2 regions of the Rothia nasimurium genome follow, and region 2 is predicted to be linked to the other one. Evidence: predicted binding sites of a transcription regulator. Region 2 holds the regulator's gene; the other holds the start of a gene.
The links. Region 2 encodes LexA, which represses DNA repair genes until DNA is damaged. Its sites were predicted from a motif close to TCGAACANNTGTTCGA; they were not measured.
Positions count from the first base shown of each region.

Region 1: a site for LexA is predicted at 1,942-1,957, ahead of ruvA (Holliday junction branch migration protein RuvA). Genes of this name have one in related genera too.

Region 1 is NZ_JBHSTW010000018.1:373,709-378,383, reverse strand. It holds gene ACFP6B_RS08775 (preprotein translocase subunit YajC) at 1-156, opposite strand, end outside; gene ruvB (Holliday junction branch migration DNA helicase RuvB) at 265-1,302, opposite strand; gene ruvA (Holliday junction branch migration protein RuvA) at 1,310-1,927, opposite strand; gene ruvC (crossover junction endodeoxyribonuclease RuvC) at 2,119-2,790, opposite strand; gene ACFP6B_RS08755 (YebC/PmpR family DNA-binding transcriptional regulator) at 2,813-3,571, opposite strand; gene ACFP6B_RS08750 (type 1 glutamine amidotransferase) at 3,633-4,412, opposite strand; gene ACFP6B_RS08745 (MurT ligase domain-containing protein) at 4,412-4,675, opposite strand, start outside.
Region 2 is NZ_JBHSTW010000011.1:14,339-19,013, reverse strand. It holds gene hflX (GTPase HflX) at 1-556, shown strand, start outside; gene ACFP6B_RS04765 (ATP-dependent DNA helicase) at 553-2,589, shown strand; gene lexA (transcriptional repressor LexA) at 2,604-3,320, opposite strand; gene ACFP6B_RS04755 (LysM peptidoglycan-binding domain-containing protein) at 3,539-4,141, shown strand; gene ACFP6B_RS04750 (histidinol-phosphate transaminase) at 4,217-4,675, shown strand, end outside.

The sequences.
Region 1 (4,675 bases), on a different contig from region 2:
AAAGTTAGTCATGACCTGGGTGCCGGGCACCATGGCGTCCTGACGTTCCTTAATCTGCTGCTGGGCTTTCTTGGCGCGGCGGGCCGGTAGCACGATGAGCACCAGCATCATGATGCCCAGAAGTAGGAGCATAAACAGGGGTGAGCCTGACTGCACGAGAATCCCTCTTAACGTAGTTGGTGGGGGTGAACAAACTAAGTCCCCATTCTATGCCAAGTTCCTTGCAGTTGGCTGGTTACCCTCTGATATTACAGGGGCGGACGGCTAGGGCAGCTCGGGTGCCTCTAGCCCCAGGTGCTCCCAGGCAGCGGGTAGGGCAACTCGCCCACGGGGGGTTCGCCCGATCAGGCCCTCGCGTACCAGGTAGGGCTCGGCGACGGTCTCAACGGTTTCGGTCTCTTCGCCCACCGCAATAGCCAGGGTGGAGAGGCCCACCGGTCCCCCGCCGAACTTGGTAATCAGAGCTTCAAGCACCGCACGGTCTAGGCGGTCCAGGCCGCGCTCATCGACCTCGTACATGTTGAGGGCTGTTGCTGCCGCTGAGGCCTCGATACGGTCGATGCCGTTGACCAGAGCCCAGTCGCGCACGCGACGCAGCAGGCGGTTGGCGATTCGGGGTGTACCCCGGGACCGACCCGCAATCTCTGCAAAGCCCTCGGGGCTAATGTTGAGTTCCATCAGGCCAGCAGACCGGCGGATTACACTCTCTAGCTCGGTAACCGAGTAGAACTCCAGGTGGCCGGTAAAGCCGAAGCGGTCACGCAGGGGCCCGGGCAGCAGACCCGCGCGGGTGGTTGCCCCCACCAGGGTGAAGGGCGGCAGCTCCAGGGGAATAGAGGTTGCCCCGGCACCCTTGCCCACCACGATATCCACACGGAAGTCTTCCATGGCCATATAGAGCATCTCTTCAGCCGGGCGGCTCATACGGTGAATTTCATCAAGAAAGAGCACTTCGCCGGGGGTGAGCGACGAAAGAATCGCAGCCAGGTCACCCGAGTGCTGAATAGCCGGGCCGGAGGTGATACGCAGGGGGGCGTCCATTTCGGCAGCAATAATCATCGCCAGGGTAGTCTTACCCAGACCGGGAGGACCCGACAGGAGCACATGGTCGGCCGAGCGTCCGCGCATCTTCGATGCCTCAAGCACCAGCGACAGCTGCTGACGCACGCGCTGCTGCCCCACAAAGTCATCAAGAGACTTGGGGCGCAGGGCCGCCTCAATCATTTTTTCTTCTGGCTCTTCATCCATCGAAACCAGGCGCTGGCCGGGAATCTGGCCATCGGCGTGAGGGAACTGACTCATACTCTACCTATCGCCCCACCGTATTCTGGTTGCCCAGCGAAGCCAGCACCGCCCGTAGCGCTTCGGCAACGCCCATGGTTTCAGCCTTCGGGTTGTGCTCAATGAAGGACTCAATAGCGCTCACGGCGTCCCGCTCGTTCCAGCCCAGGCTGGTCAGGGCGTCCTGCACCTGGGGCTTCCAGCTCACACCCTGGTCGATAGGCAGCTGGTCGGTAGCGCCGTCCGCCAAAATCAGCTTGCCAGCAAGCTCAAGGACGATACGGCGCGCCCCCTTAGGGCCAATACCGGGAACCTTGGTGAAAGCCTTGTCATCACCGGTTGCCACAGCACGCTCAACCTCAGCCGGGGTATGCACACCCAACACTGCCAGGGCAATACGCGGGCCAATACCCGACACCGACAGCATCATGTCAAAGACCTCACGCTCGGCAGGCTCAGCAAAGCCGTAGAGGGTCATGGAGTCCTCACGCACAATCATGGTGGTCAGAACCGTAGCCTTCTCCCCCAGGCGCAGCTGCGAAGCTGTACGGGCATTGAGATGCACCAGCATGCCAAAACCGTTAACGTCGATAACAGCGGTCTCCAACCCCAGATGGGTCACGGTACCGGTCAGTGAGCTAATCATGAAACCAATTCTATTCGAATATATGTACTAATACAAGAGGTGGGTGGGGAGCTACTTCTGCCTGTCACATATGAGAAGCGGACTCACAGCGAAGCTGCTGGCTCGGGGCTGGCGTGAATCGCTTGTGAGCGCCAGCGAACCAGCGAGAGGGTCGGCAGCGAGCGTGAGTCCGCTGATCATTAGACCGCGATCTACCTTCTTGCCCTTGCCTCCGCCTCCATCCAGGCGCGCTGGGCGGGGGTGAGCTGCGCGTTGCGGCGCGCTGCCGCCGGGTTGGAGCCCTGGTGGGTCTGGGTGGTGGCTGCCATGTTGATGCCGGAGCCAATGCCACCGCCGCGCCAGCCGTGGCAGATAGCTAGGGCGAGGGCGTCCGCTGCGTCCGCCGGTTTGGGCATGGCGTCAAGCCTCAAAATGCGGGTGACCATGCGCCCCACCGATGCCTTGTCAGCGCGTCCTGAACCTGTCACAGCTGCCTTCACCTCTGAGGGCGTGTGGAAGTGTACCGGCACACCGCGCGCAGCGGCAGCCGCAATCACCACGCCGGAGGCATGGGCAGTACCAATCACGGTATTGACCTGCTCCTGGGCAAAAACTCGCTCAATCGCCAGGGCGTCGGGCTGGTAGGTGTCGAGCCATGCCTCGGCCGCGCGCAGAATCTTAAGGATACGGGCATCCAGACTCTCCGAAGCGGCGGTACCCGCTACTCCCACGTTGACGAAGTGGGCCTTGCGGTTGGCCGTCATATCGACCAAACCGAAACCGCACCTGGTGAGGCCCGGGTCGACCCCCAGAATGCGGGCAGCGCCCGGAACTCGCGGGGCGGGTTCCGGGCGCTGGTGTGAGGTGCCGTGAGCCGGGGCCACGCGCTCCTCCTTTCCCTGCTGATTATTCAGCTTCGAGCTCAGCCATAACGGCTTCGCTGATGTCTGCGTTGGAGTATACGTTCTGCACGTCGTCCAGTTCTTCGATGGCGTCGGCAAGCTTGAGGAACTTCTTAGCACCCTCAGCGTCCAGGTCTACCTGCATGGTGGGGCGGAAGACCGGGTCGTCGTTGTTGTACTCGAGTTCAGCCTCTTCCAGAGCCTTGCGGATGGCGGGCAGGTCGGTTGCCTCGGAGACAACGGTGAAAATCTCGCCATCGTCGATGACTTCTTCAGCACCGGCGTCGAGCACGGCCATGAGGACGTCGTCCTCGGTCAGCCCCTCGGTCTTAGCAACTTCGGCAACGCCCTTGCGCTCGAAGAGGAAGGCTACTGAACCGGAGTCTGCCATGGTGCCGCCATTGCGGGTAACGGCGGTACGAACCTCAGCGGCTGCACGGTTGCGGTTGTCGGTCAGACACTCGATGTAGAGGGCGGTACCCTGGGGGCCGCGAGCCTCGTACATGATTTCGGTGTAGTCAATGGCTTCACCGGTCAGACCAGCGCCGCGCTTGATAGCGCGCTCAACGTTGTCGTTGGGAACAGAGTTCTTCTTGGCCTTTGATACTGCGAGGTCGAGGGCGGGGTTACCTGCCGGGTCGGGGCCACCCATGCGAGCTGCAACTTCAATTGCCTTGATGTACTTTGCGAAGGCCTTGGCGCGCTTGGCGTCAATTGCTGCCTTCTTGTGCTTGGTTGTGGCCCATTTGGAGTGACCTGACATGATTCTCCTTATTCGTCTGGTGCGCCTGCACGCGGGCAGGCGCGATGTACCTCGTACTATTCTAGCGCGGACGGGCGGACGCTGAGGCCCGTGCCTTTTCCACAAGGGTGTCGTCGATGACGACGGGGGTGAACTCACCGTACTTCTTGATAGCAGCCTGCTTGATGAGGAAGTCCGAGATGGCCGGGTTCTTGGGCAGCAGGGAGCCGTGCAGGTAGGTTCCAATGACGTTGTGGACGCGGGCGCCCTCGCCGGAATCTTCCTTGTTGTTGCCCTCGCCCTTGGTGACGGTGGCCAGGGGCTTGGTATCTCCGGAGAGATAGGTGAGCCCCGAGTGGTTTTCGAACCCGATGATGGTGCCGAACTCTTCAGATTCCTCAACGATGTTGCCGATTAGGCGTTCTTCGCCGCCTACGGTTTTAGCGTCAAAAACGCGAATACCGTTGAGGGTGACGCCGCCTACGGTTTTGAACTCTCTACCGAAGAGCTGGTACAGACCGCAGATGACCAGCATGGGGGTGCCGTCTTCTGCCAGCATGCGCAGGGTTTCAGCGTTGGCGAGCAGGTCGTCCTGAATCACGGACTGGCCTGAATCCTGGCCGCCGCCGCCCACAAAGATATCGCCATCAAGCGGGAATTCATCACCGGGGTTGTAGTCAACGATTTCGGTGGTGAAACCGTGGGCCTGGGCCCGGCGGGAGAGCGACAGAGTGTTGCCCCAGTCCCCGTAGATGTTCATGTCTTTGGGGTAGAGCTGCACAATTTTGAGGCTCTTGTTGTTGCCGGTCTGGGTGATAATCTGCTCGCCCGCTTCGACCGGTGCGTTCTCAAAATCGCTCATTAGATTTCCTCCACATCGGTGATTTTGGCTAGTTCCTTACGGATGGCCAGCATGGCGGTGTAGGTGCAGAAGATGCGCATGGGGCGCCCCTCTGACTTGGCAATAAAGGTGGCGAGGGCTTCTTCGAGGTCCTCGTTGATGTTTTCTACATAAACATCGTCGTGCTGCAGGCGCAGGGCCATGTCGTAGGCGCGCACACCCGACACCATGGTGACGCCGCCCTGGGTCAGGGAGTGGAAGTCGACGTCCCAGAGCCAGGAAAC
Region 2 (4,675 bases):
GCCCACCCAGCTGGTGGAGGCCTTCCGCTCTACCCTCGAAGAGGTGGCGGACGCCGACGTCATCGTGCACGTCGTGGACGTCTCCCACCCCGACCCCGAGGGGCAGATTCACTCCGTCCGCCAGGTGATTACCGAGGTCGACGCCCAAAATATCCCCGAAATTATCGTGCTTAACAAGGCAGATGCGGCCGACCCCTTCGTCATTGAGCGCCTGCGGCAGAAGGAACCCAACCACGTTGTGGTCTCAGCCCGCACCGGTGAAGGTATCGAGGAGCTACAGCAGAAGATTGCGGACACCATTCCCCGCCCCTCGATTGAGCTCAACCTGCTGGTACCCTTCTCCGCAGGTGGCGTGGTGTCCCGTCTGCACGAGTGGGACGCCGAGATCCTGCGTACTGCCTTTGTGCAAGATGGTACCTATGTGCAGGCCCTGGTCCGCGAAGAAGTAGCCTCTGACCTCGCTGAGTACGTGCTCGAAGAAGACCTTCTTGAGGTACTGCAACCTGAAATCGACGAAGCTATCGCCTCAGGGGCGGTAGAAACCCAGCGCGCATGAACGACCACGTCACCGCACCCACCGGGCAGGAGCTAGAGACCCTGCCCGGAGCCAAGCCCGTCCTACAGCTCCTCGACACCGTCGTGGAGCGCTCCGGCGGCCAGAAGCGCGACGGCCAGCGCACCATGGCAGCCCACGTAGCCCGCGCCCTCGACACCGAAAAACACCTGCTGGTGCAGGCTGGCACCGGCACCGGTAAGTCCCTGGGCTACCTGGTACCCGCCATTCACGCTGCCCAAACAGCAGAAAAACCTATCGTGGTGGCTACCGCAACCCTGGCCCTGCAATCGCAGATTGTTAACCGCGATATTCCGCGCCTGCTGGAATCCCTGGGCGATGAACCCGAGCACGAAACCGACGTCGCTATCCTCAAGGGCCGCAATAACTATGTCTGCCTGCACAAGCTTGAAGGCGGCTACCCCGAGGACGACGGCGATGCCCTCTTCGATATGGACGCCGCTACCGGCTCCACCGGTCCAGCCGGAAAACTGGGGGAGGAAGTTGTGCGCCTTCGCGAATGGGCACAGACCACCGACACCGGTGACCGCGACGAGCTGCTGCCAGGCGTGAGCGATAAGGCATGGCGGCAGGTAGCCGTCACCGCCTCAGAATGCCTGGGCAAAAAATGCCCCCTGGTCGAAGAATGTTTCAGCGAGACGGCCCGAACCAGGGCTGCTGAATCAGATATCGTCATTACCAACCACGCCCTTCTCGCTATCAACGCCTTTGAGGGTGCTGCGGTGCTACCCGACCACGATATCGCCATCATCGACGAGGCCCACGAACTGGCTGACCGCGTCACTGGCGCCGTCACCGGGGCACTCTCTCCTGCTGCTATTATCAAGGTTGCCCGCAGTCTTAAACGGCACACGGATGCCGACCACAAGGCACTAGAACAGGCAGCGCTCGCCCTTGACGACTCTCTCAACGGGGTACCCGCTGAGATGATGCCCAAGGGCTTGCCCGACCGGGTTGCCGCTGCCATGGAACGCGTGCGCGATGCGGCGCGTCAGGCCCTCACCGATACGAAGAGCGGGGACAAGGACGGCGACGCCGGTCGCCAGATGGCGCGTGCTGCCCTGACCGAGGTACACGAAACCTCAGAGAAGATGTTGACCGCTGACCCGCTTTATCAGGTCATCTGGGTTTCTCGTACCGGCTCTTGGGAGCCCGGTAGGGGGTATGTGGCGGCAGCTGACGATGACCCCGCCACCCTGAATATTGCACCTATCTCAGTTGCTGGTTACCTGCGAGAGGGGCTTTTCGAAAACCGCACCGTGGTGCTGACGTCTGCGACGCTGACGGTGGGAGAAAGCTTTGATGCTGCCGCTGGTGCCCTGGGGCTGATGGGTAAGGACGCTCCGCGCTGGGACGGTATCGACGTGGGCTCACCCTTTAACTACCCCAAGCAGGGCGTGCTGTATCTAGCCTCTGACCTGCCTAAACCTGGGCGGGGAGTTTCGGTAGAGCAGCTGGACCGTATCGTTGAGCTTGTGACTGCCTCGGGTGGCGGCGCGCTGGGGCTCTTTTCCTCTAAGCGCGGGGCCGAGCTGGCTGCCGAGTACGTGCGGGAGCGCACCGACCTGAACATTCTTCTGCAGGGGGAGTCGTCTCTGCGTGCTCTGGTGCAGGAGTTCACCGAGGACACTGATTCCTGCCTTTTCGGCACCATGAGTCTCTGGCAGGGTGTGGACGTTCCTGGCGACTCCTGCCGCCTGGTCATGATGGACCGTATTCCCTTCCCCCGCCCCGACGATCCGCTGTCACAGGCGCGTACCCGGGCGGTAGCAGCTGCTGGCGGTAACGGCTTTATGGCTGTGTCTGCCTACCACGCAGCGGTACGCATGGCCCAGGGCGCCGGCCGCCTGGTGCGGTCGGTCGGTGACAGGGGAGTTGTGGCCGTCCTTGACTCCCGCATCGCGACTCAGCGCTACGGTTCCTACCTGGTGAAATCCCTTCCACCCTTCTGGACAACAACCCGCAAGGACGTTGTACTAGGAGCGCTCGAGCGTCTTAGGCAGTCAATCGACTAGTGAGAGGCTAAGTCTTAGAGACTGCGCAGTACGGAGACGACCTTACCCATGATGGTGGCTTTATCGCCCAGGATGGGCTCGTACTGGGTGTTCTGGGGCAGTAACCAGGTGTGACCATCGCGCTGGCGGAAGGTTTTCACGGTGGCCTCGTCGTCGAGCAGGGCCGCGACGATGTCACCGTTCTGGGCGGTGTTCTGGGCGCGCACTACGACCCAGTCGCCATCGCAGATTGCAGCATCGACCATGGAGTCCCCCTTGACGCGCAGCATAAAGAGGTCGCCCTGACCTACGAGCTGGCGGGGGAGCGTCATGACGTCTTCAATTGCCTGCTCAGCGGCAATGGGTGAGCCCGCAGCAATACGTCCCACCAGGGGAACGGTAGCGAGGTTATCGTCGGTCTGCGCGAAGGTAGGCACAATCGGCAGCGTGATGACGCTGGTTTCAGGCTTTACTTCTTCGGGGGAGGTCTCGCCGGTGAGAACCTCAATGGCGCGAGGACGCTTGGGGTCGCGCCTAATATAGCCCATCTCTTCGAGGCGAGAGAGCTGATGGGTAACAGATGAGAGCGAAGCGAGACCAACGAGGTCACCGATTTCACGCATAGACGGCGGGTAGCCGTGCTCATCAATAGCGCTTGAAATGGCGCTCAAAATTTTTTTCTGGCGGGCAGTGAGGGGGCGAGAGCCCTTGTGGGGCGGGCTTGCCGGAGTCTGCGGAGTTCGTTCGCTCACGGTATCTCGTCTCTGTTGGTTCTTAAAATGTCAGCCACCCGGTGTTCACTATCAAGTGGTCTTCTAAGACTATGTCAAGCAAACAGGTTATTCAAACATTTGTTCTAATTTTTCTCGACTATGTTCGATTTTTCTGATAGAACATAGATACGAAGAAATCTTAGAACAAAGATTCGACTTTTGGTTGAATGTTTGAGCGTGAATCAGGAGAAAGACTTATGAGCACCATCGCCTTGCCCGAGTTTATGGCTCGTACTTCTTTGAAGAAGCCCCTTGATCAGGCTGCTACTTTTACCGTCCGTCAGCACCCGCAGGTGCCCGCATCGGCCGGGGCACTGCGGCAACCCCAGTACCGCATTCGTTTTGCGGCACCTGTGTCTGCGCGTCCCGCACCTGTAGCTCCCTTGCGGAATCTGCCTTCCCACCCTGCTGCTTCTACCCCGGCTCAGCGGCCTAGCGCGGTAGTAGAACCGTCTCAGAAAGCGAAGACGGGGCGCGGGAAAATCCGTTTGACCCGCCGGGGGCGCCTGGTTTTTAGGGGCCTGCCTCTACTCACCCTCGTGGCTCTTGTGGTTCTCGGTGCCCTGACTTTCCTTGCACCCGGCGAAGCTAAGAGTGCCACTGTCGAACCTGTTGTTCCGGTTAGCCAAACGGTCACCGTTGTGCACGGCGATACTCTCTGGACCATCGCAGCAGATGTGGCACCCGGTGAAGATAATCGCGATGTCATCAATCGCATCATGCAGATTAACGACCTCACCAGCGCACAGCTGGTTCCCGGTCAGGTTCTTGAGGTGCCTGTCTACACTCAGTCGCAGTAAGAAAAAGAGCGGTACCCTATGCCAGACTGCGAAACAAGAATGCAGCGTACGGGGCTAGGTCGCTACACTAGGGGAGTGACCGAAACTACCACAGCACTCGAAGCCCTGCCCCTGCGCGAAGATTTGCGGGGCCGTTCACCCTACGGCGCACCCATGATTGATGTTCCGGTAACCCTCAACGTTAACGAGAACACCCACCCCATGCCGCAAGAAGTCATCGATGCCATCACGCGCGATGTAGCAGAGGCTGCCGTAACCCTGAATCGCTACCCCGACCGCGAGTTCGATACCCTCAGAGCAGAACTGGCAGACTACCTGGGGCACGGTCTGACCCCCGAAAACATCTGGGCAGCTAACGGCTCCAATGAGATTCTCCAGCAACTTATGCAGGTCTTTGGCGGCCCCGGGCGCTCGGTCATGAGCTTCGTGCCCACCTACTCTATGTACCCCCTGCTGGCAGACGGCACCAATACCGCTTTCATTGCGGGTACCCGCGCAGCCGACTACTCCCTCACCGCGGCCTCAGCAGTTGAA